One region of the Roseibium sp. R5 genome, then DNA from elsewhere that is predicted to be linked to it. Evidence: predicted binding sites of a transcription regulator. Region 1 holds the regulator's gene; each other region holds the start of a gene.
What was found. The regulator PhoB, encoded in region 1, activates phosphate uptake and scavenging genes when phosphate is short. The targets are predictions, from matches to a motif close to TGTCATNNANCTGTCAT.
Positions count from the first base shown of each region.

Region 2: a site for PhoB is predicted at 2,340-2,356, ahead of olsB (l-ornithine N(alpha)-acyltransferase). Genes of this name have one in related genera too.
Region 3: a site for PhoB is predicted at 1,890-1,906, ahead of AC0J4F_RS20250 (DapH/DapD/GlmU-related protein). Genes of this name have one in related genera too.
Region 4: a site for PhoB is predicted at 2,538-2,554, ahead of AC0J4F_RS18415 (PhoX family protein). Genes of this name have one in related genera too.

Region 1 is NZ_CM146910.1:5,171,765-5,176,438, reverse strand. It holds gene pstA (phosphate ABC transporter permease PstA) at 1-51, shown strand, start outside; gene pstB (phosphate ABC transporter ATP-binding protein PstB) at 73-861, shown strand; gene phoU (phosphate signaling complex protein PhoU) at 894-1,589, shown strand; gene phoB (phosphate regulon transcriptional regulator PhoB) at 1,677-2,372, shown strand; gene AC0J4F_RS24175 (IS110 family RNA-guided transposase) at 2,415-3,350, opposite strand; gene AC0J4F_RS24170 (GcrA family cell cycle regulator) at 3,597-4,142, opposite strand; gene AC0J4F_RS24165 (acetylornithine transaminase) at 4,568-4,674, shown strand, end outside.
Region 2 is NZ_CM146910.1:1,064,035-1,068,708, reverse strand. It holds gene AC0J4F_RS04800 (transglycosylase domain-containing protein) at 1-1,131, opposite strand, end outside; gene olsB (l-ornithine N(alpha)-acyltransferase) at 1,267-2,136, opposite strand; gene AC0J4F_RS04790 (hybrid sensor histidine kinase/response regulator) at 2,452-4,674, opposite strand, start outside.
Region 3 is NZ_CM146910.1:4,356,794-4,361,467, forward strand. It holds gene phnD (phosphonate ABC transporter substrate-binding protein) at 1-691, opposite strand, end outside; gene phnC (phosphonate ABC transporter ATP-binding protein) at 747-1,580, opposite strand; gene AC0J4F_RS20250 (DapH/DapD/GlmU-related protein) at 1,966-2,592, shown strand; gene AC0J4F_RS20255 (VOC family protein) at 3,224-3,586, shown strand; gene AC0J4F_RS20260 (helix-turn-helix domain-containing protein) at 3,636-4,208, shown strand; gene AC0J4F_RS20265 (HD domain-containing protein) at 4,258-4,674, shown strand, end outside.
Region 4 is NZ_CM146910.1:3,939,264-3,943,937, forward strand. It holds gene AC0J4F_RS18395 (cation:proton antiporter) at 1-120, opposite strand, end outside; gene adhP (alcohol dehydrogenase AdhP) at 149-1,168, opposite strand; gene AC0J4F_RS18405 (helix-turn-helix domain-containing protein) at 1,361-1,552, opposite strand; gene AC0J4F_RS18410 (phosphoribosyl-AMP cyclohydrolase) at 1,814-2,356, shown strand; gene AC0J4F_RS18415 (PhoX family protein) at 2,732-4,624, shown strand.

The DNA.
Region 1 (4,674 bases):
ATGAACATCCTCGCGATTATCCTGCGCCGCAGGTTCGAGCGTCGCTGGTAAGGAGGCGTACCCATGAATGACATGCCGAAAATTGAACAGGCGACAGATATGACCGACAGCAAGATTTCAGCCAATAAAGTGCAGGTCTATTACGGCGACACGCACGCGATCAAGGACGTGGATATTGAAATCCAGCCGCGTTCGGTCACGGCCTTCATTGGCCCGTCCGGGTGTGGCAAGTCGACATTCTTGCGGACCATCAACCGCATGAACGACACGATCGATATCTGCCGGGTCGAAGGCTCCATCCAGATCGACGGCGAAGACATCTACGATCCGAAGGTCGATCCGGTGCAGCTGCGCGCCAAGGTCGGAATGGTATTCCAGAAGCCGAACCCGTTCCCGAAATCGATTTACGATAACGTAGCCTACGGCCCGCGCATTCACGGTCTGGCCCGGAACCGGGCTGAGCTTGATGACATCGTGGCCTCCAGCCTGCAAAAAGCGGGTCTTTGGGAAGAAGCCAAGGATCGTCTCGACGAACCTGGAACCGGCATGTCCGGTGGTCAGCAGCAGCGCCTGTGTATTGCTCGCGCGATTGCCGTTAGCCCGGAAGTGATCCTGATGGATGAGCCGTGTTCCGCTCTCGATCCGATCGCGACTGCCAAGGTTGAGGAACTGATCGACGAGCTGCGCGAGAATTACACGATTGTGATCGTAACGCACTCCATGCAGCAGGCCGCTCGCGTGTCTCAGCGCACTGCATTCTTCCACTTGGGAATTCTGGTTGAAGAAGGTCCGACACAGGATATCTTCACCAACCCGGTGGACAAGCGTACGCAGGACTACATTACCGGCCGCTTCGGTTAACCGGATTGCACATTTTTTCGAAGGGACACAGGATGTCTGAACATACAGTCACGGCTTATGATGACGAATTGAACGTCATGGCCGGCCGGATCGCTGAAATGGGCGGTCTCGCAGAAAAAGCATTTGCAGAAGCCGTTTCCGCCCTCGTGTCCGGCGACACCGATTTGGCGCGCCGCGTGATTGATCAGGATCGCCGTCTTGATGCGCTGCATCAGGACGTTGAGGAAGGCCTGATCGCAATGATCGTGCGCCGTCAGCCGATGGGGCAGGATCTGCGTGAAATCACGGCTGCCAGCCGGATCGCGAACGATCTGGAGCGTGTTGGCGATCTTGCAAAGAACGTTGCCAAGCGGGCAATCGCAATCGACAACGACATTCAGAGCAAGAAGCTGGCAATCGGCGTCGAGCACATGACCGAGCTGGCCCTCGGGCAGCTGAAAAAGGTTCTGGATGCCTACACCGGACGCAATGCAGAGGCAGCGCGCCACGTGCAGGAAGCTGATGCCGAAGTCGATGCGATCTACACCTCTCTGTTTCGCGAACTTCTGACGTACATGATGGAAGACCCTCGGGTGATCACCTCCTGCGTCCATCTCCTCTTCTGTGCGAAGAACATCGAGCGGATCGGCGATCATGCCACCAACATTGCCGAAAACGTCTTCTTCATGGTGACGGGCGAACGGCTTCCGGAAGACCGCACCAAGGTTGATGAAACCGGCGCTATGTGAGTTGCCAGAGCCAGCCTGAGCGGGCTGTGAAGCAGGAACTGTAAGCCGGCGCTTTGGTGCCGGCTGAGGGAATTGGAGTGAGAATTCATGCCGAAGGTCCTCATCGTCGAAGACGAAGAACCGTTGAGCCTTCTGTTGCGGTATAATCTGGAAGCGGAAGGATACGCCGTCGAGACCTGTGTCCGCGGCGACGAGGCGGAAATCCGCCTCCGGGAAACCCAGCCGGACCTTTTGTTGCTGGACTGGATGTTGCCCGGACTGTCCGGCATAGAACTGTGCCGGCGCCTGCGGGCACGCGAAGACACCGAGCGCTTGCCGGTCATCATGCTGACGGCGCGCGGCGAGGAAGCTGAGCGCATCAGAGGCCTGTCGACCGGAGCGGACGACTACGTGGTCAAACCGTTCTCAGTGCCCGAACTGATGGCGCGTGTCCGCGCGATCTTGCGGCGGGCAAGCCCGGAGGTGGTGTCCACGATGCTGCGCTCTGGCGATATCGAACTTGACCGGGAAACACACCGCGTCCGGCGCAGCACCAAGGAAATCCATTTGGGGCCAACAGAGTTTCGCCTTCTGGAATTCCTGATGACCGCACCAGGCCGGGTCTTTTCCCGCGAACAGCTGCTGGACGGTGTTTGGGGGCACGATGTCTATGTGGATGAACGCACGGTCGATGTTCACGTAGGCCGCCTGCGCAAAGCGCTGAACAAGGGCAAGGCGAAGGATCCGATCCGCACGGTGCGCGGGGCTGGGTATGCCTTCAACGACCAGTTCACGGCAGCCTGATCGAGACTTTCAAGACAAACAAAAAAGCAACGGTGTTGGTAGTCAAGCGGAGACCATCATCGTTTCTTTTAGCCTTGCATTGAGAATGATGATCATTTTTCGCATGACGGCGACGAGGGCGACCTTTGACGGTTTTCCATTTGTTTTGAGGCGTTTGTAGAAGGCCTTCATGACCGGATCAAAGCGGATGGCTGGCAGAGCTGCGACGTAGAGAGCATCTCGGATTTGCCGCCGTCCACCGGAGATCATGCGTTTGCCCCGCATGAGGCCGCTATCCTTGTTGAGCGGGGCCACGCCGACGAGCTTGGCGACCTGTCCTTTGGACAAGCTCCCCAGCTCCGGCAAGTCGGCCAGCAGGAAGCAAGCTGTTCTTAGACCGATGCCTTTGAGGGACATGAGAACATTGGCCCTTTGGGCAAGTGCCGGGTCCGACCTGATGCAAAGCTCCATGTCGTCGATAACAGCCTGGCGCTGATTGGTCAAAAAGCGCAGACTTTCTTCGATCCAGGCTATCGTCCTGCCGGTCTGCTTTTCCCTGCGGTTCTTTTCTTGAACGATCATATGGCTCAGTTGCCGGTATCTTTGAACCAGCTCCTTGAGCAGGGTCTGGGCCGCGGAGCTGGGAGTGAGGAGGCGTGTCTCCAGGCGTTGGCCATAGTCGGCCAGAATGAAGGCATCAATCTTGTCGGTCTTGGAGAGCTGGCCACAGGCCCGGGCAAATTGCCGGACTTGCTTGGCGTTCACCTTGGCAACTGGCCGGCCAACCGCCAGAAGGGCAGCCTCAACGGCACGCTCATAGCCGCCGGTCGGCTCCAGGATCAGCCGTTCTATCGAGTTGAACCGCATGAGAAAGGTCAGGAATGCATCGATCCCTTCCTCCGTGTTGGTGAAACTCGCACGCTGCTCATCGGGCAGAACGCAAACGTCAAACGTGGATTTTGATATGTCGATGCCGACAAAACGGCTAGCATAAGGCATGGCTTGGTCTCCCTTATACGCGAGCGCGAAGCTCTCTCAACGGTTCGACGAAGCCTCAAGTGTGTGAAGGGTTCTGCTTTTTTGCGAACGCAAGGTTCATGCCCGCAAGGGCTCAACCACTTCACACACCGTCATAAAGGTAAGGCCATACCTCAATGACAAAGAGGCCGGAGCATCAAACCATGCTCCGGCCTCATAATGTATAAGCCCGCCAAATCGGCGGGCTTTTTCTTGGGTATTTCGAGATCAGGAAGCCTGGGCAACACTGGTCTTGTTGTTGGCGCTCCGGCGGCGGTCTGCGACCGGCTGGTAAGCAATCTTGCAGTGGTAGGGGCAGTAGGGCACGCCGGCTTCGGATACTTGACCACAGAAGTAGAAGTCTTCTGTCGCCGGATCGCCGATCGGCCACTTACAGGTGCGCTCAGTTAGCGTCAGGATAGTCGCCCGCTTGGACATTGGAACAACATCAGCGATCGGTTCTGCAACGGGTTGAACCTCTGCGACCGGGGCTGGCGTCGGCTCCATCTTCAGCGCTGCGGTACCTTGGGTCTGCGGCTGTGTTTGCGGACGTTTCGGTGCCGATTGAGACGCCGGATTGGCCGTTGTGCGGGGACGGCGCGGTTTTGCGCTTGAGGAAGAAGACTTTGCGCGGCCGGAAAGACCAAGCCGGTGTACCTTGCCAATCACTGCGTTCCGGGTGACACCGCCAAGCTCACCCGCAATCTGGCTTGCGCTCAAACCATCGCCCCAGAGCTTCTTCAAAAGCTCAACCCGTTCGTTCGTCCAACTCATTGCCGCACCCCTTGCCAAGGCCAGTGACTGGCCAAAATCCCGTTATTGGACACGCGAACGCAAGTCCATTATGGCATATCTTGTGCCTCTATTTGATACGCCGCACGAGATGTCGTGTCTGATTAGTCAAAGGTTACAATAACGTTAATTTGTGAAGCAACCGTCAGGCTGCAGTGAGTTGGGGATGAACGGACTTTTCCCCAACAGATGCGAGGTCCTTGAGACTTTTACATAAAACAGCCCGAACCCCGGCAATGGCCATTTCCATTGACAGGCGGGGACCTCGGCAGTGTATAAGGATCTTGCAACGTGCCGCCGCTTTGGCGGCACATTGCGTTTTTGGCCTGTAATTTAAGGCGATGCCCCGGAGTTCCGACGGTCCGATACCAGTGGCGCTTCCGGCGGCCAAAGGAGACTAAAGAGGTATGTCCGCGTCCGCGCTTTTTGGAAACTACGCAAGATCGAACCTGTCATTCGATCACGGGGAAGGTGTCTGGCTTGTTACGAGTGACGGCCGACGATTTCTCGATTG
Region 2 (4,674 bases), 1.1 Mb from region 1:
CATCACCCAATCGGCGGCATAATTCTCGCTGGCGGTTGTGTAACGGCGGACAACCTTCGCCGGGGCGGCCAGGGCATTTTTGGCTTCATCTGAGGTGATGTATCCCTCTTCGTGCATCGCAGCGAGCACAAGCTGAGCCCGGTCTTCCGCAAGATCCGGATTGACAGCGGGAGAAAAACGGGACGGCGCCTTCAACAGCCCCGCGATCGTGGCCGCCTCTGCAATTGTCATGAGCCGGGCGGACTTGCCGAAATAGCGGCGCGCGGCGGCATCAACGCCGTAAGCGCCTGAGCCAAGATAGACCCGGTTCAGATACATCTCCAGGATCTCGTCCTTGGAGTATTCGGCCTCCAGCCAGAACGCGAGGACCAGCTCCTGGATTTTCCGTTTGATCGTCCGGTCCGGTTCCAGAAACAGGTTTTTGGCAAGCTGCTGTGTGAGCGTCGAACCGCCTTGCACGAGCCGGCCTGTCGTGATGTTTGTGACGAAGGCCCGGCCAAGGCCGATGGGGTCAATGCCGAAATGGGACCGGTAGCGGCGATCCTCAATCGCGATCACTGCATTGGGCAAATAAGGTGGCAATTGTTCGAGACGGACGGCTTCGCCGCCTGTATCGCCCCTGTTTGCGATCAGCTGGCCGTTGGCAGCAACGATTTTTACGTTTGGCGGCCTTGCTGGAACCTGCCATTCGGATGTCGGCGGGAGGTAAGCGGCATAATAGCCAACAATACACACGACCGCGATGCCGACCCAAATTCCAAGGACCGCGCTCCAGTATAGTCCGCGTTTCAAGAGCCTGCCCAGAGCGGGCATAAACGATGAACGGGCTTTTCTTTTCTGGCTGCGGCGTTTGGCGCCGGACCGGCCACCTCTGCCCTTCGAGTTTCCGGACCTCGATTTCGCACTGCCACGCTGGGAGGTGGACTTGGCAGACGAGGGTTTCTTTGACTTCGGGGTGCTGCCAGCTTTGGACTTGGGCTTCGATTTGGATGTGGTCTTGGCCTTCGTGCGCTTCTTGCCCGACGGGGCGCTCGGACGGTCATCCGGGCGCAGCCGCAGGTCCAGCAGACTGCTGCTGGATGCGCCGAAAGTCGGCTCGACCCGTGCCTGGCGTTTTGCCCGTGGCGCCATCAATTTCCGTCCCATACCAAGTTGCCGGAAACTCCGGCTTTCCCCGGTCATGATTCTAGAATGCGGCGATTTAAGGGGGCGTTAAGCCTTTCGGAAATTGGGCTTCAGAATGGAGATTCGATCTACAACGGACGATTAGCTGGCGTAGCGGCTCGCGTCGGCGCCATAGTAGTTTACATACCGCGTGTTCAGTTCTGAAACCGGCATCACGATCAACACGTCGGTCGTCCCGAACTGATGGTCAATCACCGCACCGTCGCCGACAAAGGCTCCCAGACGGAGATACCCTTTGATGAGCGGTGGCAGCGCCCGGAGGGCTTCTTTCTGGTTGATGTCGGCAGCGGGCCTGCGATTCATGTCCACAAAGCGGTTCTCGACAGCGCGAACCCGCCATGCTTCCGGCGCAAGGGAATTGTGGTGCAGAAAACCCAGCTGATCAGCCATGGCGTCGGGGTTGGTCCCTTCAATGGATGCACAGCCCAGCATGACGTCGATTTTGTGCCGCAAAATGTAAGACCAAAGACCGTGCCAGAGCAGCTCGATGGTCTTCTTGTTCCGGTAAGGTTTCAGAACGCAGGACCGGCCAAGCTCCATGAACCGTTTGCCGGGATTGGCATCGATCAATGACTGGATGTCGTATTCTGCGGATGTGTAGAACCCGCCATGCCGGTCCGCAACATCCTGGCGCAAAACGCGGTAGGTGCCGACGATTTCGGGCTTCAAACGGCCGAGCTTGTTTCGCTTGAGAGAGGCGTGATCAACGACCAGAAGATGGTCGCAATAGGCATCGAAAGGATCGGCGTCGCGCCGTGTCGCCAAAGTCTGTGCGTCGGCAACCGCGGACATTTCTTCATAAAACACTTCATAGCGAAGGCGCTGGGCTTTTTTGACTTCCTTGAAATTGCGCGCCATGCGCACTTCGAGGGATCCGATACGTCCAAGAGTTTCGCCGGTTTTGACCGGCATCTGAACGGCCCCGTGCGGGACAGCTGGCAGCGGGCGCATCGCAGGCGTAAATTTCCGCACCAGTTTTCTTGGAGAAAATAGGTTCTGGCGCATCATGGACGGTCCACCCTTGGTCTGTTTCTTATCGAAAACCGGGCCGGATCATTGCATTGACCGCTTGGATCTCCGCCAGTCTTCCTATGCCGGCTCGGATTGCGAATCTAGGCTGGCTCTGGATTGACAAAGCCGTAGACCATACTTTTCCGACATCTGCATGACATTGGGTTGAGCCCGGCGTCTTTCAAGGCCAGCTTATATTACAAGATGGTTATTGGGAAATCTGCCGGTCGTGAACCGCTGGCGGGAGTCCGCCGGTTAGCCGGCAGCTTTCATCCGTCCAATTTCCGCAAGAGCGTTTGAGATATCGTCTACCGACAGTGGTTTCGTGAGATAGCCCGCGGCTCCAACGTCGGCCGCCTGATCCCGGGCTTCCTGCATAACATCAGCCGTGACAATAAGGACCGGCACTTCAGGGCGTCCACTATCACGCTCGTCGCGGCGGATTTGCTTGACGGCGCTGATCCCGTCAAGGCCCGGCATGTGAAGGTCCATGAGGATCGCATCAAATGTCCCGCTTGCCGCTTCGACGACAGCCTTTTCGCCGTCCACGACCATCACAGGGACGTGGCCGAGCTTGCGCAACATGGCCTCGCTGAGCAGGCGGTTGATGTCATTGTCTTCTGCGACGAGCAATTTCAGCGGCCGGCCGGGTACCGCGGCACGGTTGGAGAGGAAACTGTTTTGAACGGGTTCTGCACTGACGTCCCAGGCATGGTCGGTGGTCTCGGCGTCCAAAAGGCCCGAGAATACCTGAACAAGCGTGTCAATGCGCACGGGGCGGATCAGATAAGCCGCATAGCCGGCTTCCCGTAGATGCTCGAGGCGGTCACGCTCTGGCGGTGAGATCAAGACGACAGCCGGTGCTTTACACCCGCTCAGGTGCGCCGATGCCAGCCATCCGGCGCTGTCCGAAAGCGCCGAATTGTCAACGACAAGCAGGTCAGCAGCCATGAGAGCCGTATCCAGCCCTTCGTTGCCAGGTTCCAGAACCGAGACTGTCGCGTCATGCTGTTCCAGCCGGTTGGCAATCAGGGGGCACTCGATCCGGCTGGAGGTGACGAAAACGATCTTCCTGCCGGAAAACTTCTCCAGGCGCGGGTCTGTTGTTTCGGTCAGATCTTCCGGGATTGGCAGGGAAACTTCAAAAAGTGCACCGCCTTCTGAAGCCGGGCGCGCGCTGATGCCGCCGCCCATCAAGTGGGCCAGTCGTTGCGCGATGGCCAGGCCAAGGCCGGTGCCGCCAAACTTTCTGGCTGGTCCATGATCGACCTGTTCAAACTCCTGGAACAAGCGTTCCGCCTCGTCGGCGGCAAAACCGATGCCGGTATCCCGTACAACCAGATCAAGAAAGCTGCCACCTTCAAGGTTCGGACGGCCGTAGAGCTCAACAGCAACACCGCCTTCATCGGTGAACTTGACGCCGTTCCCGATGAGATTGAAGAGGATTTGGCGCACACGGGTCGCATCGAGCGTGACGTGTTCCGGAAGCCGGGAATCGATCAACGTACCAATTTCGAGGTGCTTCGCATGGGCTTTCGGCGCCAGCAGTTCGACCACGCTTTCAGCCAATGCACCGACTTTAACCGGGGCGGCGTGAATATCCAGTTTTCCTGCCTCAACCTTTGAAAAATCGAGCACTTCGTCGATCAAAAGCAGCAAGGTTTCGCCTGAGGTTTCCAGTGCCTCGATATAGGCGCTCTGTTCCTTGGTCAGGCGTGTGTCGCGCAGCAAAGCTGCCATGCCGAGAACGCCGTTCAGCGGCGTGCGGATTTCATGGCTTACCGTTGCGAGGAATCGGGATTTGGCTTCGTTGGAGGTTTCAGCAGAGTGGCGGGCCGCGAGCAGCTCTTCTTCGATCAAGCGGCGCTCGGTGACATCGCGCAAAACTGTCTGGACCAATTGCCGGTCGGTAGCCGTGTCCCGGACCGGAATATCGATCCGGGAAAACCAGCGCTCGCCCTGGGCGGTGCGCAGCCGAAGGTCACCAAAACCAATGCCGCCGTTGTTTTCCGCCGGTGCATCCAGATCGAATATCTCACCTGCAGCCTTGTTCGCGATCGGCAACTGCATCAGCCGCCCGGGCTGCAGCTCATGGTTTTTTCCAAAAACATCGTCCGCAGCGGAATTGGCGTAGGTGATCGTGCCGGCTTGGTCGCGCCGGATGACCACGTCGCCGAGCGTTCCAAGGATACTGGCGTGCCGTTCGTCGGACTCACCGAGTTCCCAAGCCCGGTCTTCCAATTCCTCACAACGCGCCATCAAGCGGCGGATCTTTTCGTCCTTGTGCTGCAGGGACTGGATAGAGCGCTGCATGTCATCGGCAAACAACCGCCAAACCGCCAAACCACCTGCAAAAAATGCCAGTCCGACCCCGAAGAAGCGGTTGATACCTTCTCCGGCGGCGACATAGAGAGCGGCCGCCAAAGCGACGACCAGCCCAACCGTTGCTAGGTTCTGAAGTGCTTTTGCAGGCGCATC
Region 3 (4,674 bases), 810 kb from region 1:
GCAATTCGGTCATGTCGACCAGGCCAGCATCGGATGCCTTACGCAGAGCGCCCGAATTGTAGCCATCTTCCCACTCACCAAGACCGTCGGCCCAGGTTACACCGGCGTCGATGTCGCCGTTGGACACGGCTACAATGGTCTGCTCGTGGCCACCGGTGAACTTGACGTCGCCGAAGTAGTCGCCCGGCTCCATGGAGTAGCCTTCCTGCGGGATGGCGATGGACGGGATCAGGTAACCGGATGTGGAGTTTGGGTCACCAAAGCCGAAAACCTTGCCCTTCATGTCGGCGAGCGAGTTGATTTCAGCATCGTTGCGGGCAAAACCGATGGAGTAGTAGCCGTAGCCACCATCAACGTTGACCTTGACCAGAACCGGGTCAACCGCTTCCGGATCGGTCAGGTACACTTTTGCGTAGCCGGACGCGCCAAGCCAAGCCATGTCGAGGTTGCCGCCGAGCAGGCCTTCGATCACGCCGTTGTAGTCGGCCGGTGCGAAAAGCTTGACCGGAACACCGAGCAGGTCAGCGGTCTTTTCTTCAAGGCAGGTGTAAGCGCGCAGACGATCGGAAGCGTTTTCGCCGCCGAGGATGCCGATGCGGAATTCGGAGATTTCTTCAGCAACGGCAGCGGTTGCGTTCAGAGCGATCATGCTGACTGCAGCCAGCGCAGCAACTTTGGAAACCAGTTTCATTTGGGACACTCCCCCGAGGGTTCACAATTGATGACGATGATTTGGGAGCAGACGGTCAGCCCGCTGCTGCCGCCGGGGTCATCACACCGGCGGATTCTTGAGAGCCGGATTTACCGGCATCGATGGCGGTTGATGTTGCCGCTTCGTTGAAGCTTTCATCGGCGCCATAAATCTCGCGCGCCACATCTGTGGTCAGGGCGTCTGGCGCCCCGTCAAAGACGATGAAGCCGTCGCGCATGCCGATCACGCGGTCGCAGTACGTGCGTGCGGTGTCGAGCGTGTGCAGATTGCAGATGACGATCTTGTTGTCGCGTTCGTGGATTTCCCGAAGAGCGTCCATGACGATCTTGGCATTCATCGGATCAAGAGAGGCGATCGGCTCGTCGGCCAGGATCATATGCGGATCCTGCATGAGCGCTCGTGCAATCGCCACCCGCTGCTGCTGACCGCCGGAAAGCTCTTCAGCCCGTTTGGGTGCTTCCTGAGCAATGCCAAGCCGGTCCAGCGCGGCAAGTGCAGTTTTCACATCGTCTTGGTCGAAGATATTAAAGAGGCTCTTGAGTGTGCCGTGGCCATTCAGACGGCCGAGCATCACGTTGGTCACCACATCCAAGCGCGGCACAAGATTGAACTGCTGGAACACCATGGCGCAGTCGCGCTGCCAACGGCGCATCATGCCGCCTTTAAGGCTCAGAATATCGCGGTCATTGAAGAGGATCTGACCGGAGGTCGCCGGCGTCAGCCGGTTGATCATGCGCAGCAAGGTCGATTTGCCTGCACCGGAGCGGCCGATAATGCCGACCATCTGCGGTTTGTCGATGTTGAAAGATACTTTGTTCACCGCAGTCCGGGACCCAAAGGTCTTGGTGACGTCCTGAAATTGAATCACGCGGCAGCCCTGTCCGTGTTTGTTCGTATTTGCTGCGCGACAAGAGCCATTCGAGCGTAACAACGCGATGACAGCTATTTATCAGTCCCTTGAAGAAACGATGACATTTCAATGACAAGAGCCTGCCGGGACACACACAGCACCCGGACAAGGCTTTATTTTCCTGCTTCCTCAGAGGGTTCTGCAAGGCTCGGCAAATCATGGTTGCAAGAGCAGAACAAAGCCCGAGTCGCGTGTTTCCGTCTGAAATATTAGTCAGGGTGCTTCGAACCGGCTGAAACTGAGGAAAAGAGAAAGAGTTCATGGATACGTCATCAAAGCGTCACGCTTCATGATGTGACCAAAGCTATCCATCTGCGCCTGTCACAAACCAATGGAACCGAACATGTCCGCACCGCACCAAAAACCCGGCATGACCGAAGCCCCCAATATTCACCCAGACGCGGTCGTTCAAAACTGTGAGCTCGGAAAGTGGACGGAAGTCGGCGCGCTGACCGAAATGCGCGAAAGCCAGATGGACGATTACTCCTACATCGTTCAGGAGGGGGATGTGGTCTGGTCAACGATTGGCAAGTTTTGCTCGATTGCCCGGCGGGTGCGTCTCAATCCCGGCAATCACGCCACTTGGCGCGCGTCACAACATCACTTCACCTACCGGGCGGCCGCCTATGGGCTGGGTGATGATGACCAGGAGTTCTTTCAATGGCGCAGGGACGATTGGGTCACAATCGGGCACGATGTCTGGATCGGTCATAATGTGACGGTTCTGGCCGGAGTTACAATCGGGACCGGCGCTATTGTTGCCGCAGGCGCGGTCGTGTCGAAAGACGTTCCGCCCTATACGATTGTCGGCGGTGTTCCGGCGAAACCAATCAAACGCCGGTTTACGGAAACCCAGGAAGAAGCTCTGATGGCGATCTCCTGGTGGGACTGGAGCCACGATCAGCTGAAGGATCGCTTGCCCGATTTTCGCAACTTGCCGATCGATGGATTCATAGAGAAGTATCGCTGACCTATTATTTTGCCGGAAAATCATTTCTTAACTTGCATTTGATTTCCGTAAGGGAACTCAACTCACTACAAGGCCCGCATTTCTGCGACTTTCAGACGAAAGAGATGACTTTCCCCACAAGTCACAATGGTTAACAGGGGCGATTCGACAGCAGCAAATTCCTGTGGTGAACTTCAATCAACAGCACGGCAGAGACCTGTTTCGGACCGCCAACCAAAGCATACGGTTTTTGTCATCGCTGTCTGGGCACAGTCCCAAGGGGCCGCTTGCGGCTCTCGCGGACCGGCTGTGAGGCACCCAGTTTGCGCTTGATGCGGAGCGCTCCGCAGCCAGCGCCCCGGCTCTCCGGTGAGCAGCGGGTTATCTGCAATGCCGGTGCAGGCTTCAAATCTCTTCGGGGATGAGGAGCCGGCAGGCACCAGATGTCTTCGGAGATCTGATGTCGAGTTGAGATCAAGACGGACTATCGATCCCGCTTCGGCAGGTTTCCGGGTCCGATAACCTTGACCTGAACAGGGGGGTGTTGGTGAAAGCCGACACCCTTTCTGTTTTTCCGCACAGCACCTCACAGAAACGCTTGATCTCCGGGGAACCTTGGCCAAACTCTAGCCAACACACTCTGGAGCTGCACATGCCACTTCTTCTCAATCGCCTGACACTCTACGTTCGCGATGTGGAAGCCGTTGCCGAATTCTACTGTCGGCACTTTGGCTACACTGAGAGGCCTGCAGATGGCGGTTTGATTGAGCTGCAAAACCCTGACGGAGGATGTCAACTCCTACTGCATCCCTTAGCCAAGGGCCGCAAAGCCGGACAAACCCTCGTTAAGCTGGTTTTTCAAGTCGAAGATGTTGTTTGTGAGAAATCGGTCTTTGCCAAAGAAGGGCTCGAATTCGGCCCGGTCCATCAGGGCAACGGATGTCAATTTGCCAATACCAAGGATCCGGCTGGCAACGCAGTATCCATCTCAAACAGGGTCTTTGGGGGTTCCTGACGCAATTTCAGAGGCTGCCGAAAATTCTGACATTTGCTATGAACGAGCCATGTTCGATCTTGGCACCACGCTTTCAAGAAACCTCGGCCCCTCCCTTCGCCGCTGGCGGGTGCTGAATCGCGTAAAACAGCAGGCGCTGGCCGATGAGCTCGGAGTGTCGCAATCCAAAATCTCACGCTGGGAGAGCGGTGCTTCCGAGCCTGACGGACTTGACCGCTCCAAAGTGGAACGGCTGTTGCTCGCGCGACCCAACAGTGCAGCGGACCGGGCCTTGGTGGAGCTTGTGAGCAGCAACAGCACGCCGGTTCATCTGGTGTGCGATCTCAGCCACCGGCTGCTCGCCGTCTCCCCTGCCCGCGCGCGGGACTGGCATGCGGGTGTTCAGGAACTGATGGACCGACCGCTTTGGCCTTATGCGTCGGAAGGGATCCAGACCGCCGAACAGGGCCTTGGCGACCAGGGTTGGTTCGAACCGCACGCACCGGATATCGTGTTTTCAACTGAGCGCGCGGATTTCCCGGAGATGACGATCCCGGAAAGCCGGATCAGGATCACGCGGTTCGCCCTGTCCGACGGGCGCTTTGCCCGGCTTGTGCGGGACGAACCTGACCGGTTTGCATAAATTATTCAGCGTGTCGTCACGCGGTGTTGGCCGGGGTAAACTTCCGCCCATGAACAGCAAAACCGACGGCAACCACGCCCCCTTTATTGACCATGGCCGGCTGACCGGTCTTCTTGCCTTTTTGCAGGCAGCCGAACAGCTCAAGGACACTTTGCGCTCCGGCACCAGCCGGAGCGGACGAGCGGAGAGTACTGCGGAGCACAGCTGGCGGCTGTGTTTGATGGTTCTGCTCTTTGAGAAAGACGTCATTGGTGTCGATATCAAAAAGCTGCTCAAGCTGTGTGTTCTTCATGATCTTGGCGAAGCAATCTCTGGTGATGTTCCGGCCCCGCACCAATCGGACGGCGACAACCGGCAGGAGCGCGAAAGACGGGACTTTCAAGCGTTGTGTGCCGACCTGCCTGATGACGTGGCCAATGATTTCATGGCGCTTTGGGACGAATACGCCGATGCCGTGACACCGGAA
Region 4 (4,674 bases), 1.2 Mb from region 1:
AGCGATAAAGCTGACAATCAGGGGCTGCCGCAACAACAGCCCCACAAAACCGACACTTGCCGCAAGAACGAGCAGAGCTGCGATTTCGTAAAAGATATAGCCCTCAATCGCAGCTGCCATGATTGAAATCCTCTCTGGTTGCCGCCGGTTACAACGTCATCACAATGCGGCCGTCGATTTTGCCCTGCTCCATCCGGCCAAAGATGTCGTTGATGTTGTCGAGCGACTCTATGGCGTAATGCGAAGCAACTTTTCCCTCCGCTGCAAATGCCAAGCTCTCAGCGAGATCCGCCCGTGTTCCAACGATCGAGCCCCGGATGGTTTTCCGGTTGAGAACAACGTCAAAGATGTTAAGCGGGAAATCACCGGGCGGCAGACCGACAAGGCTCATGGTCCCGCCGGGAGCCAGCATGCCAACCGCTTGAGAAAAAGCTGAATTCGAGACGGCCGTTACCAAAACGCCGTCTGCGCCGCCCAATCGGGTCAGCTCAGCCACTGGGTCTTGCGTCTTGGCATTGATCGTGACTTCGGCGCCCAAATCGGACGCAAGCCTCAGCTTGTCATCAGCAACGTCCACGGCAATGACATGCAGCCCCATTGCCTTGGCATACTGCACCGCGAGGTGCCCCAATCCACCGACACCGGATATGACGACACTTTTTCCCGGGCGGAGGTCACATTCCTTCAGGCCTTTATAGACCGTGACGCCCGCACACAGGATCGGCGCGGCCGGCGCGAAGTCGACCCCGTCCGGAATATGCCCGACATAGACCGGATCAGCCTCGACATATTCGGCGAACCCGCCATTGACTGTGTATCCGGTGTATTGCGGATCGGTCCGGCAAAGGGTTTCCCATCCGGTTATGCATGAGTTGCAGTGGCCGCAAGCATGATGAAGCCAGGGCACCCCAACACGGTCACCCTCCTTCACAGACGTCACACCGCGTCCGACCTCGGCAACGTAGCCCACACCCTCATGGCCCGGAATGAAGGGCGGTTCAGGCTTGACGGGCCAATCGCCTTTGGCGGCATGGAGATCGGTATGGCACACACCGCTGGCTTCGATCTTGACCACGATGTGGCCTTCTCGAGCGCCTGGTTTTTCGACCTCTCTGATTTCCAGTGCCTTGCCAAATCCCGTGACCACTGCAGCTTTCATTTTGGGCATTGCTTGTCCTCGTGATTTTGAGTGGAAGTTTTTGCGTGCCTTCGGTGCACAAGCTCTCAAATGCGTGTGCCTTCGGTTCGCGCGTTTTGTTCGTTCGTATGACTGTTTGCGCCAATTAATCAGCGGGCAATTTTCGGCGTTCGCCGATTAAACAGACTGTGCAGCAGTAACTAAAAGCATGGGCCGACTGGCTTATTTCCAACTGGGAGCTCTGGTCGCGTGTTCGTTGACAAAGGCCTCCAGGTCTTTGACCGCCACGCGAAACTCCCGGCCGAGCTTTACGGCCCGCAGCTCCTCTTGATGGATCCAGGTCCTTACCGTTGGTTCCCGCACCTTCAGGAGTTCAGCGATTTCATGCGTTGTCAGAAAAGGTTTGCTCAGCATCTTCGGCTCCGATGTGTGCTCACCGTATCTGCAGGCAGTTCAACAGCCATTGATCCTCGTCAAACACTCTCAACTATTTTCAAAACCGCTCAAACGACATCGGTAAGGCTCACATGCCAAGAGAAAAGATCAATTGGCAGGCCAGTAGATGGCATGCTGCCCGGCTCAAACATTAAATTCTTTTAATTGGTAACGTGATTGCCGACCTCCCATCTCCAGGTTGTCTTTGGATGAACCTGCCATTTCCTGGAGGAGAGAAGTATGTTGAGACCTGCCGCTTTTGCCATTGCTGCCGCGCTCGCAGCGACCGCCGTGTCCGCCACCGCGGCGACAAAGCCTTCTGCTGAACTGACGGAGAAGGAGGTCACTGCCCTGAAAACCGCCTGGGGCGAAGGCATCGTCAACATCGGCAAGGTGAATTCGGACGGTGGAGACTATAAAGCGGCGGCAACAAACCATATCGAGCAGTTTTATGCTTACGGCGACCGCCCTGTCCTTTTCAAGCCGACGCTCGCCAGTGAAGATCAGTTCCGGGGAGACTTTGACGCGGCCCTCTCCTATTTTGTGGGCGGCGATATCTCCGAGGACAATGGCTTTGCGATCGCGCCTTATACCAATGTCCGCTGGGAACCGGAGGGCACGGTGATCAACGGCGAAACCGCCATGACCATGGGCAACTACTACTTCATGACCACTGATGGCACTGAAGTGAAGGTTGAATACACCTTCGGTGTTGAGCGGATGGAAGATGGCGATCTGAAGATCGTGCTGCACCACTCATCTGTTCCTTTTTCGCCGAGCTGAGAGCTGCAAAAGACCCTGTAACACTCTGGGAGGCGTTGGCAGTGCGCCAAAGCCTCCCAACGTGTTTTCCAACCCATGCCTCACAGTGTCCGGCTTGATCAAGATTCGCTCAAACGGGGCCGCGATACCGGAACAAACCCGTACAAATTTCATATCTTTTGGAATGAATGACGGCGGGAAGCGTCATCCATTTGAAATCTAAATTTGCATAGATCCGATGGGTACGGGCGTTTCAATCAAAGCGATGAAACGGTCGTTCGGATCATCGCTTTGACAGCTAATTAGTTGCAGCTATAGTCAATGCGACCCTGGCGGGTGCCAACCAAAAATTCTTAGCCAAGACCGAGAACGGTCGCTAGCCTGGAGGAGCCTTCAATGGCCAACATCGACACCAAAGATTTGTCGTTCGATGAATTTGACGAGGTCGTAAATCCCCGTCCCGAAGAAAATGATTTTGACCGGATCGTTGAATCGGCTCTTAGCCGACGCGGCTTTCTGGGCGGCGTTTTGGCATTTGGCAGCTTTACCGCCCTTGGCACGAGCCTTGTACCGACTGGTGCAAAAGCTGCGGACGGCCGCTTTGCCTTCACCCAGATCCCGACCTCGACCGCGGATGCAGTGATTGTCCCGGAAGGCTACAAGTCGGAAATCTTGGTGCAGTGGGGCGATCCATTGTGGTCCGATGTTCCCGAGTTTGATGATGCGACCCGCGGCACGGCGGATAGCCAGGCCCGCGCGTTCGGCGACAATACGGACGGCATGGACGTGTTCTCTCATGACGGCAAAACGCTCCTCGTCGTCAACAACGAGTACACCAACCGCGACATCATCGCTCTAAGCGCTGAAGACAAGCGCATCATGGCGGAAGACGACATTGCCAAGGGCATGATGGCCCACGGCATCTCCGTTGTTGAAATCGCCAATGACGGTGGTACCTGGAAAATCGTCAAGGACAGCCCGTACAACCGCCGCATCACGCCGCAAAGCGAGATGGAGCTGACCGGACCGGCCGCAGGCCATGACTTGATGAAGACCGAAGCCGATCCGACCGGCACCAAGTCTCTCGGCACCTGGAACAACTGCGGCAACGGCGTCACCCCATGGGGCACGTACCTGACCTGCGAAGAAAACTTCAACGGCTATTTTTCCGCTCCGGAAAATCCGGACCACGAAGTGACTCCGGAACTTGCTCGGTATGGCGTGTCTGCAACGGACTGGGGTTACAACTGGGCTGTAATCGAAGATCGTTACGATGTCTCCAAGCATCCGAACGAGCCGAACCGCGCCGGTTATGTTGTCGAGATCGATCCGACCGACCCGACCTCTACACCTAAAAAACGCACTGCACTTGGCCGTTTCAAACACGAAAACGCCGAAGCCGTGGTCAACAATGATGGCCGCATTGTCGTTTACATGGGCGATGATGAACGCGGCGAGTTTGTCTACCGCTACGTTTCCAACGGTGTTTACGCACCGGGTGCTTCGACTGACGAACTCCTGAACGACGGCATTCTTTATGTTGCGAAGTTCAGCGACAATGGCACCGGCGCATGGGTCGCCTTGACCCCGGAAACAACCGGCATGGATCAGGCTGAAATCCATATCCATACCCGCCAGGCAGGCTCCAAAGTCGGCGCGACCACCATGGATCGTCCGGAATGGATCTCCGCCAATCCGAAGGCTCCGGAAATCTACTGCTGCCTGACCAACAACAAGAACCGTGGTGTCAAGCCGAATGCCGGTGGCGATGACACATCCGTCAACGGTCCGAACCCGCGCGAGAAGAACAACTACGGGCAGATCGTGCGCTGGCGCCCGGATGGCGGCGACCATACAGCTCCGGGTTTCACCTGGGATCTTTATGTTCTTGCGGGCAACCCATCCGTCCATTCAGATGCCTATGCCGGCTCCGCGAACATCAACGAAGAAAACATGTTCAACTCGCCGGACGGATTGGCCTTCGACTCCAACGGACTGGTCTGGATCCAGACGGATGGCAACTACAAGAACGAAGGCGACTTCGCCGGTCAGGGCAACAACCAGATGCTTGCCGGCGACCCGGTTACCGGTGAAATCCGCCGCTTCATGGTTGGTCCGAACGAGTGTGAAATCACCGGTCTGACCTGGAGCCCGGATCGCCGGACAATGTTTGTCGGCATCCAGCACCCGGGCGAGCGCGGCAACAGCCACTGGCCGGCTGGTGGCACGTCTGTTCCACGGTCCGCAATCATCGCAGTGACCCGTGAAGATGGCGGCCTCGTCGGCTAACGCTGTTTCCCTGGAGCAAAACAAAAGGGCGCCAAGCGGCGCCCTTTTTC